Regions from separate parts of the Arthrobacter sp. NPDC093128 genome, predicted to be linked through region 1. Evidence: predicted binding sites of a transcription regulator. Region 1 holds the regulator's gene; each other region holds the start of a gene.

Region 1 (3,108 bases):
GGTGGTCACCAATCACGCCATGCTGGCCGTCAGTGCCTTCGAAGGGCTCGCCGTGCTGCCGGAGTACGACGTCGTGGTGGTTGACGAGGCCCACGAGCTGCAGGACAGGGTGACGGGGGCAGTCTCCGGCCAGCTGTCCGTGGCCATGGTCCACGCCGCCGCTTCGGGCGCGCGCAAAAACACCGGCATCACGGTTGATGCGCTCAACAACGCAGCCGCGAACCTGGAGGTGGCCATCGCCGGAGTTCCGAGCGGCCTTCTGCCCAACGGCCTCAACGACGAACAGCTCGACTGTGTGGACCAGCTGCGGGAAGCCTGCCGCGCGGCCCTTTCCGACTCCAAAGGGGACAGCGCCAACACGGCCGACGGCGGGCGCCAGCTGGCGCGGTCACGCCTGATGGTCATCCTCGAGCTTTGCGAACGCCTGATTGCCGCCCGGGAAAACCGCGAGGTGGTCTGGTTCTCGCGTGCCAGCACGTTTGACCCGCAGCAGGGCTACTCGCAGCCGGACGACGCCGCACCGGCCCTGATCAACATCGCCCCCCTGAGTGTTGCCGGGAAGCTGCGCGACGGGCTTTTCGCAGGCCACACAGTGGTCCTCACGTCGGCCACACTCGCGATCGGATCGGCCTTCGAGCCGGCCGCGGGAGGGCTCGGGCTGGTGGGGCCCGGGGCGCCCAGCTGGACCGGTGTGGACGTCGGATCGCCGTTCGATTACCCCAAGCAGGGCATCCTCTATGTTGCCAGCCACCTGCCGAAACCCGGACGGGGAACGTCGCCCGAAGCGCTGGACGAGCTCGAGAAACTGATCCGGGCCTCGGGCGGCGGGGCATTGTGCCTCTTTTCGTCGCGCCGGGCGGCGGAGGACGCAGCCGAGGCCATGCGGCCGCGCCTGGATGTCAGCATCCTCTGCCAGGGCGACTCAACCATGACCGCCCTGGTGCGCCAGTTCGCCGACGAACCGGACACGTGCCTTTTCGGCACCATGTCACTTTGGCAGGGCGTCGATGTTCCCGGCGGTTCGTGCAGGCTGGTGGTCATCGACCGGATCCCGTTCCCCAGGCCGGATGACCCCCTTATGACGGCGCGCTCCAGGGCGGTGGCCCAGGCGGGCGGCAACGGTTTTATGTCGGTGTCTGCCACGCATGCAGCCATCCGGCTTGCCCAGGGGGCAGGCCGCCTGATCCGTTCTACGGGCGATAAAGGCGTGGTGGCTGTCCTTGACTCCCGGCTGTCCACGGAACGCTACGGGGGGTTCCTAAGGGCCGCCCTGCCGCCGTTCTGGCCGACCACTGATCCTGCGATCGCGGTGGCGGCCCTGAGCCGGCTGGCGAAGGCCCCCGCGTAGGCCGGGCTGCCGGCTGACGCGGGAGCGCGGCTACAGCGAGCGGAGAACCGAAACGACCTTGCCCATGATGTTGGCGTGATCGCCGAGGATGGGCTCGTACTGCGTGTTCTGCGGGAGCAGCCAGGTGTGGCCGTCGCGCTGGCGGAATGTCTTGACGGTGGCTTCATCATCGAGCAGGGCGGCCACAATGTCGCCGTTCACGGCATCACTCTGGCGGCGGACCACCACCCAGTCGCCGTCGCAGATGGCCGCGTCGATCATGGAGTCGCCGGACACCTTCAGCATAAAAAGCTCGCCGTGGCCGACGAGCTGCCGCGGCAGGGGCATGACGTCCTCGACCATCTGGTCTGCCAGGATGGGGCCGCCTGCCGCAATCCGGCCCACCAGGGGGACCATTGCCGTATCCGTTGCCGTGGCCAGTTCGGAAACGGACAAGCCGCCAATGGTGCGCAGCCGGGCAGGCTTCTCCACGCCGGAGATCTTGGCGGTTCCCTCGTCCAGGGTCAGCGGCATGAGCACTTCCATGGCGCGCGGACGCTTGGGGTCGCGCCGGAGGTAGCCCAGCTTCTCGAGCTGTGAGAGCTGGTGGGTGACGCTGGAGAGGCTGGCCAGGCCCACGGTGTCGCCGATTTCACGCATGGACGGCGGATAGCCGTTGTCGTTGACGGACCGCTGGATGGTTTCCAGAATCTTCTTCTGCCGCACCGTGAGGCCCTTGGGCTTCGCTGGTGACTGCTGGCTCCGCTGCGTAGCCCTGCCGCCGGTGGCTTGTGCTGCCATGTTCGCCAACGCCTTTCGTTCCACCCGGCCTCCGTGGCTGCAGCTGCCGGGAACTTCCGGCCTGAAAATGTCAGACCCTGCTGATCAACTGCAGAAGCGGTTGTTCTGTAGCTCAAACGTAGGTCAGCCGCACACGTTTTTCAAACATTTGTTCTAGTGAGTCTCGACAATGTTCGTTAATAAGTGCTAGAACAGAAACAGCAAAGTTCGAATATGTGTTCTAGTCGCAAGCCCCATTCGGTTCTATGTTCGAAGAGTTCCATGTTCGAAGGCCGGAACGGGCGGATGGCATCTTTGGGAACATGCCGGGCGGCACAGTCAGGTCCAGGAGGGCTCAGTTCATGTCAGCAATACGCGCTATTCAGGTTTCGGGTCAGCAGCGTTCGAAAGACCAGCGTTCCACCAGCCGGGTAGATCACGGCTCCGGAATGCAGGGCTTCAACTGGGAGGACCGTCCTTCAGGGAAGGCCAGGTCCGCCCAGCCGCCGCTCCGCCTGACCCGCCGGGGCCGCATCGTCCTGGTGGGCCTACCGCTGATTCTGCTGTCGGTGGTGCTCATTTCACTGGCCGGCTTCCTCAACTCCCCGGCCAAGGCCGCGGATTCCGTGTCCGAGCTGTCGCTGACTCCAACAGTGTCTGTCACAGTCCAGCCCGGGGAGTCCCTCTGGGGAATTGCCGGCACCGTGGCACCGGAGCGTGATCCCCGCGACGTGGTGGCTGACATCGTCCAGCTCAACAACCTCGACGGCGGCAAGGTCATGCCGGGCCAGCAGATCTTCGTCCCGTCGAAGTAGAACAGCGGCCCGGGCGGGCCGGCAGGCGTCACAGTTTCAGTGGCCCGGCCACCCTCACTTAAACTGTTGAAGTGACTGACCAGCTAGAGCGACTGAACCGACTTCCCCTCCGGACCAACCTGCGGGGCCTCACCCCGTATGGGGCGCCGCAGCTGGACGTTCCCATCCTGCTCAACGTCAACGAGA
Region 2 (3,108 bases), on a different contig from region 1:
AGAGCCGGCGCTGCTTGCTGAGCTAGGAGACGTAGCAGGGCTAGACGTCCTTGACCTTGGTTGTGGGGACGCCGCCCTGGGTGCGATGCTCCTGCAGCAGGGAAGTGCCAGCTATCTGGGTGTTGATGGTTCCCGGGAGATGGTTTCCCGGGCGGAGGAGACGCTCCAGGACGCTCGGGGGACGGTGGCCCTTCAGAATATGGAGGAGCTGTCGCTTCGCGACGGGAGCGTTGACCTCGTTGTCTCGCGGATGGCGTTGCACTACCTTGAGGACCTGGAGGCTATTCTGCGGTCCTGTCACGCCGCGCTGCGCCCCGGCGGGAGGATGTGTTTCTCGGTCCTTCACCCCGTGATCACCTCATCGGACGTGCAATCATCTCCGGGTAGGCCGCGCGGAAGCTGGACGGTTGATGACTACTTTGTAGGTGGAGCACGGGAGCGCTTGTGGATGGGCGACACCGTGACTTGGTTCCATAGGACTATCGAACAGTATGTTGGCGCGCTTATTGGTGCGGGCTTTACTCTGACAGCCCTGCGCGAATGCGAACCGGAACCTAGCCGATTCGGCGGAGACGAAGCCGAGCTGACGCGCAGAAGGCGTGCGCCGTTGTTCTTGCTGCTGTCAGCCCGAGCGACCTAGCTCGGTTCAAGGGCCCAGCCTCTGTCCAAGGGACCGGATTCGAGCCGATCCGGCACCGCGCGGGCAACTGCACGGGACTGAGCGCGTCACGTCCGAAGAGTCACCCGGGACGAATTGCCGGCCGCGCCGCCTCAGGGGATCTCGAGCTCCATGACAGGGGTGAAGGACACCTTCCCGTCAGGCTTTCCAAGCATTCCTCCCCCGAGCCCGAGCGTCACGGTCTGCGGTGCCGGCCTGGCGAACGACGCTGATAAAGCGCTGAAACGTTCCCCGCCGCCGCCGTTGCCTTGGACCAGACGGGCGTCCGACCCGTCGGCCAGGCGGAGGGCAGGCCTGTCATGGATACTGCCCAACGGCGTGTCGATCAGAGCGATGTTCACCCGGACGAACGCATTCCAGATCTCGTAACTGAGCACGTAACCGTGTACTGCGACGCCTTCCGGGACCGCCACCTCGAACTCATGCTTATATGGGAGCAGAACCTGCTCCAGCCGCGGCTCGGGGCTGCGAATTGTCCCCCATGAACTTCCCGGTGCCATGCTTTCCCCTGTGATGATCCGGGCAGCCGGCCCGCGTCTGCTCATATTAGACGGACAATCTACAGGCACATCGAGGGCGTATGCGGGACTCCAGTGGCGGAGACCCCCAACGCTGCGCCGGATCGGCCCCTCGGGCCTTCCGCTATCGAGGCCCGCCATGGCCAGCCTCCGTTCCTGCATCAGACGCAATTCCCCAAAGAAATCTGCAATGTCCGGGCCAGGGTCTACACTGAAGTTATCGAACATATATTCGAATAAAGGTGTGTTGTGGGCATAGTTATCGGTCCCCGCGTGATAGATGCGGGCACTTCCCTGTTGTCGGTGCTGATCTCCCCGGTACGAGTCGCGGCTGGCTACCCTTCGCCGGCGCAGGACTACTTTGACGGCCGGATCGACCTCAACGAACACCTCATCAAGGACATCACCAGCACCTACGTCGTGCGGGTGTCCGGGGACTCGATGGAGGGTGCCGGGATCAGCGACGGCGACGAACTCATCGTCAACCGCGCCCTGGACCCGAAAGACGGATCGGTGGTCATCGCCGTCCTGGACGGCGAGCTGACCATCAAGCGGCTGAGGATCACAGCATCCGGAGTAGTGCTGCAGGCGGACAACCCCCGGTATCCGGACATCCGCGTTCCAGACCTGTCGGATCTTGTTATCTGGGGCGTCGCCACGCGGTGCCTGCACCATGTCTGACGCGCGCGCACCGGACACGGGCCGGCGGATTGCCCTGGTGGACGTCAACTGTTTCTACGCGTCGGCGGAGCGCGCTTTCGACCCGTCGCTGGAAGGCCGCCCCCTGGTTGTCTTGTCCAACAACGACGGCTGCGCGGTCACCAGGTCCCCCGAGGCCAAGGCCCTCGGCATCCCCGTCGGCGAGCCGTGGTTCAAGATCGCGCCCCGCGTGAAGGAATGGGGGCTGGTGGCCAGGTCCAGCAACTACGAGCTCTACGGCGACATCAGCTCACGTGTCATGGAGCTCCTGGGCAGGTACTCGGCCTGGCTGGAGGTCTACAGCATCGACGAAGCCTTCCTGGGCGTCAAAGGCAGCCCGGACGAGCTCCTGCGGCTTGGCCACACCATCAAGGCGGCTGTCCGCCGCAACGTCGGGGTCCCGGTCTGCGTGGGGATTGCCAATACCAAGACCCTCGCGAAGCTGGCCAACAAATGGGCGAAGAACAACCCCGGCCTTAACGGCGTGTGCCACTGGGATGCCATGCCTGCCCAGGCCCGCGAAGCGCTGATGCGCCGGCTCTCCGTCATAGAACTCTGGGGTGTGGCCGGCAGGCTCACCAAACGCCTGAACGGCCTGGGTATCCATTCCATCCTCGACCTTGCAAACGCCGATCCGGTGCGGATCCGGGAGCGCTTCTCCGTGGTGCTGATGCGCACGGTCCTGGAACTCCAGGGCATTCCCTGCATCCCCATGGAAGAAGAGCGCATCGGACGTGACCAGCTCATCTTCAGCCGGTCCTTCTCAACGCCCATCACCACCGCGGCGGACCTGCGCCAGGTCATGAGCGTATATGCGCAGCAGGCGAGCGCCCGCCTGGCCAAACACGGGCTCCAGGCCAAGGTCCTCAATGCGTTCGCCGGCACCTCGCATTACAACCCGCTGGATACGTCATATCCGACTGTCACCGTGACGCTGCCCCTGCCCACCGCGGATCCGGTGCTGCTGACGAAGGCTTCGCATGCGCTGCTCCCCCGGATCCAGGAAGGCATCAGGTACGTCCGCGCCGGCATCATGGTCACCGACCTCCGCCCCAGCGGACGGCAGGCGCCGCTGCCGGTATTCGCGAACCCGCATGAGGAACGCGGCATCGGAACCTTACTGGAGGACATCAGCCGCAAGTACGGACGGGGTTCCGTGGGCCTGGGCCATGCCGGCATCCGGGGCGGACCCGACTGGTCCATGGAACGCAG
Region 3 (3,108 bases), on a different contig from region 1:
GATCCTTTCTTCCTCCATCGGAATGCAGGGGGTGCCCTGCAGTTCCAGGACGGTGCGCATCATGACCACGGAGAACCGGTCCCGGATCAGCACTGGATCGGCCCGGGACAGGTCAAGGATCGAAAAGATGCCCATCACGTTCAGCCGCCTGGTCAGTCGGGTCGCCACGCCCCAGATCTCCACCACGGACAGGCGCCCCATCAGAGCCTCCCGTTCTGGCAAGGGGACGGAATCCCAGTGGCAGACTCCGCCGAACGCCCGGTTGTTCTTCGCCCATTTGTTGGCCAGCTTCGCCAGGGTTTTCGTGGCGGCGATCCCGACGCAGACGGGCACGCCGACGTTCCGCCGCACGGCGGCCTTCATGGACCGGCCCAGGGCCAGGAGCTCGGCAGGGGTGCCTTTGACGCCGAGGAAGGCCTCGTCGATGCTGTAGACCTCCAACCAGGCCGAGTACCGGCCCAGGAGCTCCATCACCCGGGCGCTGATGTCGCCGTAGAGCTCGTAGTTGCTCGACAGGGCCACCAGTCCCCATTCCTTGGCCCGCGGGGCGAGTTTGAACCAGGGCTCGCCCATGGGGATGCCCAGGGCTTTGGCTTCGGGGGAGCGGGTGACGGCGCAGCCGTCGTTGTTGGACAGGACAATCACGGGCCTGCCTTCCAGGGACGGGTCGAACGCCCGCTCGGCCGAGGCGTAGAAGCAATTGACGTCCACGTGCGCGATCTGCGGCATGTGCCGCATCAGGGCTGGCTTAGACATGGTGCAAACACCGGGTTGCGGTACCCCAGATAACGAGGTCGCTCAGGGCCGGGACGCGGATGTCCGGGTAAGCGGGATTCTCCGCCTGCAGAACGACCCCGGTGGCCGTGATCCGCAGCCGCTTGATCGTCAGTTCCCCGTCCAGGACGGCAACGACGACGGACCCGTCCACCGGTTCCAGGGCCCGGTTCACGATCAGCTCATCGCCGTCGCTGATCCCGGCGCCTTCCATCGACTCCCCGGACACCCGCACCACGTAGGTGCTGGTGATGTCCTTGATCAGATGCTCGTTCAGGTCGATCCGGCCATCAAAGTAGTCCTGCGCCGGCGACGGGAACCCCGCCGCAACCGGTACCGGAGAGACCAGCACCGACAACAACGACACACCCGCCTCTATCACGCGGGGACCGACAATAACGCCCACAACACACCCTATTCGAATATATGTTCGATTCATTCATCGTACCCGGACGGTGCGACAAAAGAACCATCGCCGTTTCAGGTACAGCCTGAAACGGGGCGGGTTGCGCACAATGGGGACAGCTTGAGCTGTGTGGAGGGCTCCACCTGGCCCGCAGTGGGCACAACCCGGACAACGCACCACCCCAACCTGCGGCCGCGGGTTTCGGTCAGCGCTTCAGGAACAGCGGGGGATAGTCCCCGTCCTGGGCGTGGCGTATGTGTTCCCAGCCCAGGGACTGCCAGAACGCGTCCTCGCTTTCAGGCGGCCTGGCGAAGACAGCCTTGCCGGGATGCTGCCGGCGCAGCAGTTCTATGGACTGGGTGCCGAATCCCCGGCGTCGGTGCCCGTTGGCGACCTCCATGAAGTCAATCTCCAGACCTTCCGCCGCTTCGGGGACGCCGTAGCCGGGATCCACGTCGGGGTGATCGACGACGATCAGGCGGACGACTTCCTGCCCGGCCTTGGTGAAGGTGTAGAACAGGTCAGTGGGGGAGATGGCGATGATTTCGTTGGCCTGCCAGCAGGCCTGTTCGAAGTCCTCTGATGCCTCGAACGGTGAGAGCACTGCATGCCCGTGCGGGGCCGGCCAGACCTGCCTGATCACCAGTTCGTCGCTCACACGATCAATCTAGACCCGGCTTGCCCTGCGTGTCCGGTGCGGGACGTGCTTTCCTGCCCCGGGTCCGGCCAGTGGACCAGCCTGGCACGGCTGCGTCCAGGGTCTTCTTCCTGGCCGGGTCGAGTTCGCCGCGGCGCTGCTTGTACCGCTGGGTGTGTAGCCAGACGCCCAGATCGTGTTCCGTGTCCGTGTCCGGGCTCTTATGGCGGGGCCAGTCCTGGCCCGCGGCCCGGTACGCGGCCAGTTCGGCCAGCCGCTGCTGCCAGCGCTCCTGGTCGGCGGCCGCGCGCGGGGTGCCCTGCCAGTCGGGCAGGCACGCCAGCCCGTCCCGGACCTCCGGGGCGAGGCGTCCTTCCGCGGCGTCATGGCGGCGGCGCTGCAGCCATGCGGCCAGCGACCGCTCCGCGGCCACGCCGGCTTTGGAGGAGGGGTATCTGCCTTCGGTCCGGACCATGGCGATGAGATCGTTCATCCGCTGCATCGTTTGTACGGTGACGCGGGCCGCCGGCGCTCCGCCGGCCGCTCCGTCGTGGGCCTCCTGCAGCCCCGCATCCTGGGCCCTGGCCACGGAGAGGTGGTAGGCGACCGTACTGGCCGGAACGTTCTCGACCTCAGCGATCCGTGCACGGGACAGTCCCTTCCGGTACATCAGTACCCACTCGGCATCGGGGGCGCGGCGCTGGCTTCTGCTCGTCACAGAGGCCATCCTGCCACGCTCGGCCGTGCGGGGAGCTTCGCTTGGCCGAGCCCCTGGAAACCGCCAGCCAGTGGGCGCAACCCGTTCGCAAAGGCCCCGGGGTTCCGTTCCGGTGCCCTCGAGGACCCGGTCCTGCGCTGCGCTCCGGCCTGCAAAAGCCTTGTTTTTGCCTTACATGTGGCTGGGTTGTTCTCCGTACAAGGCCACTGATCGTAGCCGTCCGGGGGCCCGACCCGTCAACCCACGCGATCACCCAGGCCCACGCGGTCGCTTTGCTCCCTTATTTCGTGTCCCCGGACGCCCGCTCTTCGGAGTTGACGGCCCACCCTCGACCGGCTGCGACAGGTGGGGCCTCGCACGGCGGGGCAGGAAGGAGGTGGCTACATATGAGCATCGACGAACTGACCAGGCTCGCGACTTCGGTCGTGAGCCTGGTGACAGCTGTCATCGCTCTGCTTTCCGCGCGGAACGCGCTCTTAAAGAGCAAACGCTCCCGAGTGGCAACTCGGAAGCGTCAGCGTAAAGCAAGGAAGTTGTAGCTACACGATCCGGTGGTCGTGACCGCAAGGGTTG

Evidence for each region. Region 1 encodes LexA, which represses DNA repair genes until DNA is damaged. Its sites were predicted from a motif close to TCGAACANNTGTTCGA; they were not measured.
Region 2: the regulator LexA is predicted to act here: its motif matches at 1,418-1,433, upstream of umuD (translesion error-prone DNA polymerase V autoproteolytic subunit).
Region 3: the regulator LexA is predicted to act here: its motif matches at 1,193-1,208, upstream of umuD (translesion error-prone DNA polymerase V autoproteolytic subunit).

Annotation. Positions count from the first base shown of each region.
Region 1 covers NZ_JBFBEY010000021.1:42,793-45,900, forward strand. The annotation lists gene AB0N24_RS21490 (ATP-dependent DNA helicase) at 1-1,348, shown strand, start outside; gene lexA (transcriptional repressor LexA) at 1,379-2,128, opposite strand; gene AB0N24_RS21500 (LysM peptidoglycan-binding domain-containing protein) at 2,557-2,922, shown strand; gene AB0N24_RS21505 (histidinol-phosphate transaminase) at 2,994-3,108, shown strand, end outside.
Region 2 covers NZ_JBFBEY010000008.1:79,548-82,655, reverse strand. The annotation lists gene AB0N24_RS11255 (class I SAM-dependent methyltransferase) at 1-640, shown strand, start outside; gene AB0N24_RS11250 (hypothetical protein) at 772-1,179, opposite strand; gene umuD (translesion error-prone DNA polymerase V autoproteolytic subunit) at 1,447-1,878, shown strand; gene AB0N24_RS11240 (Y-family DNA polymerase) at 1,871-3,108, shown strand, end outside.
Region 3 covers NZ_JBFBEY010000027.1:55,860-58,967, forward strand. The annotation lists gene AB0N24_RS23615 (Y-family DNA polymerase) at 1-756, opposite strand, end outside; gene umuD (translesion error-prone DNA polymerase V autoproteolytic subunit) at 749-1,180, opposite strand; gene AB0N24_RS23625 (hypothetical protein) at 1,386-1,838, opposite strand; gene AB0N24_RS23630 (helicase associated domain-containing protein) at 1,843-2,535, opposite strand.